Regions from separate parts of the Allobosea vaviloviae genome, predicted to be linked through region 2. Evidence: predicted binding sites of a transcription regulator. Region 2 holds the regulator's gene; each other region holds the start of a gene.
The links. The regulator PhoB, encoded in region 2, activates phosphate uptake and scavenging genes when phosphate is short. The targets are predictions, from matches to a motif close to TGTCATNNANCTGTCAT.
Positions count from the first base shown of each region.

Region 1 (2,268 bases), 1.3 Mb from region 2:
CGACGAGATGCGAGGCCATGCTGACCACGAAGGTGCACAGGCCGAAGAAGACGAAAGGGTTGAAGACGACGCGCAGGACCGTGGCGATCAGCCCGTCATGGCCGGGGTCGAGCTGGCCCAGGCCGGTCATGCCACGCTTGAGCATGAGCTGGGCGGCGGCGTTGGTCAGCACCGTGAACAGGATCAGGGGGATATAGGAGTTCATCGGGCGATCAGGTTTTCCGCGTGGTCGGTGGACCCCTGGATGACGCGGAAATTACTTCAAATACCTTACGTTGCAGTCCTTACTTCCGCGTAACGTTAAGATGATCCTGCCGGGATCTCATAAAGTCGGAATGACTTCACGTCGCGTCGTAGCCGGTATTGGAGCGAGCGCAGGCTCTTGGCCCGCGGCTTGCTACCCAGGCCTGGGTTCGCCGACCCATACGACGCCGCTCGCCGCATGACCAAAGGCCGCCTGAGGCTGGTGCGACCGACATTTCGACGACGACATCTCCAAGGAGGACGCAAGACCATGAAGCGCGAAGAGCTCACCGAGAAGATCCTCGACATCAAGCGCGAGAAGGGCTGGAGCTGGAAATACATCACCGGGGAAATCGGCGGCATGTCGGAGATGCTGATCGTCGGCGCGCTCCTGGGCCAGATGAAGCTGGTCAAGCCTTTGGCGGAGAAGGCTGCGACCCTGTTCGGCCTCACCGAGAACGAGAAGCGGATGCTCAACGAGGTGCCGTATCGCGGCACCGGCACGCCGATGCCGCCGACCGACCCGCTGATCTACCGCTTCTACGAGATGGTGATGGTCAATGGTCCGGCCTGGAAGGCGTTGATCGAGGAGGAGTTCGGCGACGGCATCATGTCGGCGATCGACTTCAACATCGAATTCGAGCGCGAGCCGAACCCGAAGGGCGACCGCGTCAAGATCGCAATGTCGGGCAAGTTCCTGCCGTATAAATATTACGGCAACGAGCAGGGCATTCCCGATTACGGCTTCAAGGAAGCGTAGCCCGCCGGTTCATGGCGTCGTGCAGGAGATGGAGCGGGTGTTCGGGAGCGCGTGAATATTGTTATAGTATAACATTTCTAACGTCATGAAAGCGCATGTAGTAATCGTATTGTCACATGAGCTTCCTAACGGTCGCCGGCGGATATCGAACGGGTTCGAGCGGAGACGAGCATGCGCGCGCAAAAATGGCTGATGACGATCCTGGCGACAGGGCTTGCCGGGGCCACTCCCGCGCTGTCTCAGACGATCTACCCGATCAACCGGGCTGAGATCCTCGAGGGCTCGCGCTTCGATTTCAAGGTCGAGTTCCCCAACGCGCCGACCTCGGCCGATGTGAAGGTCACGATCAACGGCAAGCCCGCCGCCGATATCTTCGGCAAGCCGACCGCCTTCACCCAGAACGAGGAAGGCCAGAAGCATTCGGCGCTGTGGCTGCGTGGCGCGACGCTGCCGGCCGGCAACTACGTCGTCGAGGCGACGCAAGGTGCAAACAAGGCGACGGTGAAATGGGAGGTCTTCGCGACGGCCCAGCCGCGCCGGGCCAAGAACGTCATCCTGTTCATCGGCGATGGCATGTCGGTGGCGCATCGCACTGCAGCGCGGATCATGTCCAAGGGCTGGGAAGAGGGCCGCTTCAATGGCGAGCTCGCCATCGACGACATGCCGAACATGGCGCTGATCTCGACCTCGGGCAGCGATTCCATCGTCACCGACAGCGCCAACAGCGCCCATGCCTACACCACGGGCCACAAATCCTGCGTCAACGCGCTCGGCGTCTACTGCGCCAAGAACGCGCTGACGCTGGACCATCCCAAGGTCGAGACCATCTCGGAAGTGATCAAGCGCCGCAGCAAGATGACGATCGGCGTCGTCACCAATGCCGAGATCGAGGATGCGACGCCCGCCGCCATGGTCGCCCATACCCGCCGGCGCTCGGATTACAACGACATCGTCAAGATGTTCTATGACGTGAAGCCCGACGTGATCATGGGCGGCGGATCGCCGAACTTCCTGCCCAAGACGACACCGGGCTCCAAGCGCACCGACGATCTCGACTTCATCGCCCAGTTCAAGGCGGCCGGCTACACGATCGCCACGACCAAGACCGAGATGAATGCGGCTGCCGCGTCCGGCACCAAGAAGCTGCTCGGCCTCTACAACACCAGCAATGTCGACGGCGCCTTCGATCTGCGCCTCGCCAAGAAGGGCAGCGTCGCCAAGTTCCCCGACCAGCCCGACGTCGCCGAGCAGACCAGGGCCGCGAT
Region 1 is NZ_CP017147.1:461,793-464,060, reverse strand. Features, by position in the region: partial or broken gene BHK69_RS02195 (EamA family transporter) at 1-205, opposite strand, end outside; gene cynS (cyanase) at 515-1,003, shown strand; gene BHK69_RS02185 (alkaline phosphatase) at 1,175-2,268, shown strand, end outside.
Region 1: BHK69_RS02185 (alkaline phosphatase) is a predicted target of PhoB. The motif match lies at 1,103-1,119, and genes of this name have one in related genera.

Region 2 (2,268 bases):
TTCCAGCCGGCGCAGCCAGGCGCGCAGCAGAGGCGAGGCCTTCATCGCCTTGGGAAAGACGCGCCCGCTCGTGCCGATGAAGCTGTCGGCGCCGAGACCGTCGGCCCAATCGCGCAAAGCCTGGGGCGGGAAGGCGCGGATCGCCGGTTCGAGCCAGGCCTGCGCGCCGCGATAGCGCGTCAGGAACTGATCCAGCGGTTCGGAATGGGTCAGGTTCAGCCCACCGCGGCCGGCAAGCAGGAATTTACGCGCCGGCGAGGGCATGCGGTCATAGACCGTAACGGCGTGGCCGGCGGCGGACAGCCGCTCGGCGGCGATCAGGCCGGAGGGGCCTGCGCCGATGATCGCGATGGATTTGTTTTGCATCGGGAGGGCTTGGGGCCGGCGGGCGCGCGGGTCAAGCGCGATCGTCCATGCTCGGGCTTGACCCGCGCATCTCATGCCGAACCGAATGGCGCTTCATGCGGCTGGAGATTCTCGGGTCAAACCCGAGAATGACGCGCGCTTTCAGCCCCGCGCGAAAGTCTCGTCGAAAGCGTAGCCCGCGCCGCGCACGGTGCGCAGCGGGTCCTTGGCGTCACCGGGCGTGATCGCCTTGCGCAGGCGCCCGACATGAACGTCGACCGTGCGCTCGTCGATATAGACGTCGCGACCCCAGACGGCGTCGAGGAGTTGTGCGCGGGAATAGACCCGGCCAGGCGCCTGCATCAGGAATTCGAGCAGGCGGAATTCGGTCGGGCCGAGATGCAATTCCGCGCCGGAGCGGCGGACGCGGCGCGTCGTGCGGTCGAGCTCGAGATCGCCGGCCGCGAGCAGCCCGGCGACATGGCCAGGCTTCGCCCGGCGCAGCAGCGCCTGGATGCGCGCGATCAGTTCAGGCAGCGAGAACGGCTTGACCACGTAGTCGTCAGCACCGGTGGCGAGGCCGCGCACGCGCTCGGTCTCCTCGCCGCGGGCGGTGAGCATGATGATCGGCACGCGCTCGGTGTCGCGGCGCGTGCGCAGGCGGCGGCAGAGCTCGATGCCCGACAGGCCCGGCAGCATCCAGTCGAGCAGGACGAGGTCGGGCGTGTGGTCGCGCAGATGCAGTTCAGCATCGTCGCCGCGCGCGACGCTGTCGACCTCGAAGCCCTCGGCTTCGAGATTGTAGCGCAGGAGCAGGGTGAGCGGCTCCTCGTCCTCGACGATCAGGATGCGTGCGGGCATGTCTCGGTTCCGTTCTTGGCATTCAGCCGACACACACCGTCATGCTCGCCCTTGTGGCGAGCATCCATGTCTTGAACACAGGTCTCGACCGGCGAAGACGTGGATGGTCGGGATGATCCTCGGGACAAGCCCGAGGACGACCCTGACGGGAAAGGTGCCGGTGCGTTCATTCCATCAGCTCCCCGTCACCGCCTCGACATTGATGTCGGTGGTGTCGAGCTTCGGGCGGTTGAGATCGAGCGACTCGCCGGTGACGAGATAATGGATCGTCTCGGCGATGTTGGTGGTGTGATCGCCGATGCGCTCGACGTTCTTGGCGCAGAACAGGAGATGCGTGCAGAAGGTGATGTTGCGCGGATCTTCCATCATATAGGTCAGCAATTCCCGGAAGAGCGAGGTGTAGAGCGCGTCGATCTCGTCGTCGCGGCGCCAGACCTCCATGGCCTTCTGTTCGTTGCTCGCGGCATAGGCGTCGAGCACGTCCTTGAGCTGGGCCTGGACGAGGCGGCTCATATGCTCGAGCCCGACCACGGCGCGATGCGGCGGCTGGAACTGGCCGGAGATCGCGACCGCGCGCTTGGCGATGTTCTTGGCGAGATCGCCGACGCGCTCGATGTCGGCAGCGATGCGGATCGCCGAGATCAATTCACGCAGGTCGTTCGCCAGCGGCTGGCGCCGCGCGATGGTCAGGACCGCGCGCTCCTCGACATCGCGCTGCAGGTTGTCGAGGCGCTGGTCGGCGCTGATCACCTTCTGGGCGAGCGTGGTGTCGCGGCGCACCAGCGCCACGGTGGAATCGCCGAGCATGCGCTCGGACATGCCGCCCATCTCGGCGAGGCTGCGGCGCAGCGCCTCGAGTTCGGCGTCGTAGGAGCGGACGATATGGTCGGTCATCGCGGCGGATCCTCTGGAAGCGAAAACAGGGTTCGACAGTCAGCCGAAGCGGCCGGTGACATAGTCCTGGGTCTGCTTCTTGTGCGGGTTCATGAAGATGGTGTTGGTCGGCGCGAACTCGATCACCTCGCCAAGATACATGAAGGCGGTATACTGCGAGATACGCGC
Region 2 is NZ_CP017147.1:1,748,844-1,751,111, reverse strand. Features, by position in the region: gene BHK69_RS08170 (TIGR03862 family flavoprotein) at 1-366, opposite strand, end outside; gene phoB (phosphate regulon transcriptional regulator PhoB) at 508-1,206, opposite strand; gene phoU (phosphate signaling complex protein PhoU) at 1,381-2,100, opposite strand; gene pstB (phosphate ABC transporter ATP-binding protein PstB) at 2,140-2,268, opposite strand, start outside.

Region 3 (2,268 bases), 2.8 Mb from region 2:
GCGACGCGCTTTGTCGTCGGCCAGACCGATCCGATGACGCTTGGCGCGCTTCGCTTCGGCATCGGCTTTCTCGGGCTTCTGCCACTGGCATTGCTCCAGACGGAAGCCTGGCCCGCGCGCCGCGACTGGCTTCTGGTCGCCGGGCTGGGGGCGCTGTTCTTCGGGTTGTTTCCAATCCTCTTCAACGCCTCGCTGATCTTCACCACGGCGGCGCGGGGGGCGTTGGCTCTCTCGACCTTGCCGCTGCTGACGATGGTCGTCGGCGCGGCGCTCGGGGTCGAGCCGATGACCTGGCGAAAAACGATCGGCGTCCTGATCGCGATGGCTGGCGTGGCGCTGGCGCTGGTCACCGGCCTGTCCAGCGCGCCGGCCGAGGCCTGGCGGGGCGACCTGCTGATGATGGCGGCGGCGCTGTGCATGGCGTTCTACAGCGTCTGGTCAAAACCACTGATCGCGCGCTCCGGTCCGACGACCTTCACGACGATGGCCATGGCCGTCGGTGCCGTCGGCCTGATCGGCCTTTCCGCCATGACGGGTGGCCTGCATCGGCTGGCCGACACTGGGCCGGCGCAGTGGCTCGCCTTCGCCTATGTTGGACTGATCGGCAGCGCGCTGGCCTTCTTTCTCTGGTCCTTCGCGCTCGGACGCACGACGCCAACGCGCGTCGCGGTCTCGGTTACGGTCAACCCGGTCAGCGCCGCCATCGCCGGCGCTCTGCTTCTCGGCGAGCCGATCGGCTGGCACGTCATCGTCGGACTAGCGGCGGTTCTATTCGGAATCGGGATCGCATCGGGGGCGAAGCGAAAGAAGGCCGACGCGGCTCGTTCACCTCTGCCGGCCGCCTGATCCCGGAACGGGCTTGCGCGCCGACCCTGTCCCGCATGCCGGCTCCGGCGTCACGGCTCCGTCATCGCAGCCGCTTAACACTGCATTGCGGGTAGGGCCGCGATCGGTCTTGCGCCCGCTTTCGTCGGTCGCAGGGAGTTCGCGATGAAGCTTTTGGCCACTGTCGTTCTCGCGGGTGCGCTGGTCGCATCCTCGGTCTCACCCGGCCGGGCGGAGCCCCTGACCGGCGCGGGCTCGACCTTTGCCTTCCCGATCATCGGCAAATGGGCGCAGAATTACAGGATCGCCAAATCGGACGGGGCCGAGATGGTCCCGCTCGATATCGGCGTCGATTACGAGCCGGTCGGCTCGCTCGGCGGCGAGGTTCGCGTGACCCAGCGCGCCACCGATTTCGGCACGAGCGACCGGCCACTCTCGCCCGAGGAGTTGACCCGGACGGCCCTCATCCAGTTCCCGATCGTGATGGGCGGCATCGTGCCCGTCGTGAACATCGACGGCGTTGGTCCCGGCCAGATCAGATTCACCGGAGCGCTGCTCGCCGACATCTATCTCGGCAAGGTCAAGCGCTGGTCCGACCCCGCGATTGCGGCCGTCAATCCCGGTCTCAAGCTACCCGACGCCGCGATCAACGTGATCTACCGCTCGGACGGCTCGGGCACGACGTTCAACTGGACCGACTACCTCGCCAAGGTCAGCCCCGAATGGCGCGACCGGATCGGCGCCAACACGCAAGTCGCCTGGCCGACCGGCGCCGGAGCGGAACGGACGCAGGGCGTCGCGGGCGCCATCGCGCGGATCAGGAATTCGATCGGTTACATCGAGCTCGGCCAAGTACTGCGCGCCTCGTTGGCCTACGGGCTGGTGCAGAACAAGTCCGGCAACTTCATCAAGGCCGACGCCGCGAGCCTGCAAGCTGCCGCCGCCAGCGCCGAATGGGGCTCGACCAGGGATTTCGCGCTGATGCTGACCGACGCGCCCGGCGCCCAGGCCTACCCGATCGTCGCGACCACCTTCGCGCTGGTGCCGAAGCCGCAGACGCCGCGCACCCGCGAGGTCCTGAATTTCTTCCGCCTCTCGCTCGATACAGGCGGCGCCGACGCGACGGCGCTCGGCTATGTGCCTTTGCCGGACGCTCTGGTGAAGCAGGTCAAGGACTACTGGGCGGCGAGCCTCAAGCCCGCGAGCTGAGCGCCGCCTCATAGATCTCCGGCTTGAAGCCCACCAGCGTCTTGCCGCCGAGATCGAGTACCGGGCGCTTGATCATCGAGGGTTGGGCTAGCATCAGCGTGATCGCCTTCCCGGCATCCAGCCCCTGCTTGTCGACATCGGGCAGGGCGCGAAAGGTCGTGCCGGCGCGGTTGAGCACGGTTTCCCAGCCATGCTCCTGAACCCAGCGCGCCAGGGAGATGCGGTCTATGCCGC
Region 3 is NZ_CP017147.1:4,567,909-4,570,176, forward strand. Features, by position in the region: gene BHK69_RS20935 (DMT family transporter) at 1-846, shown strand, start outside; gene pstS (phosphate ABC transporter substrate-binding protein PstS) at 991-2,034, shown strand; gene BHK69_RS20945 (ArsC family reductase) at 2,018-2,268, opposite strand, start outside.
Region 3: pstS (phosphate ABC transporter substrate-binding protein PstS) is a predicted target of PhoB. The motif match lies at 895-911, and genes of this name have one in related genera.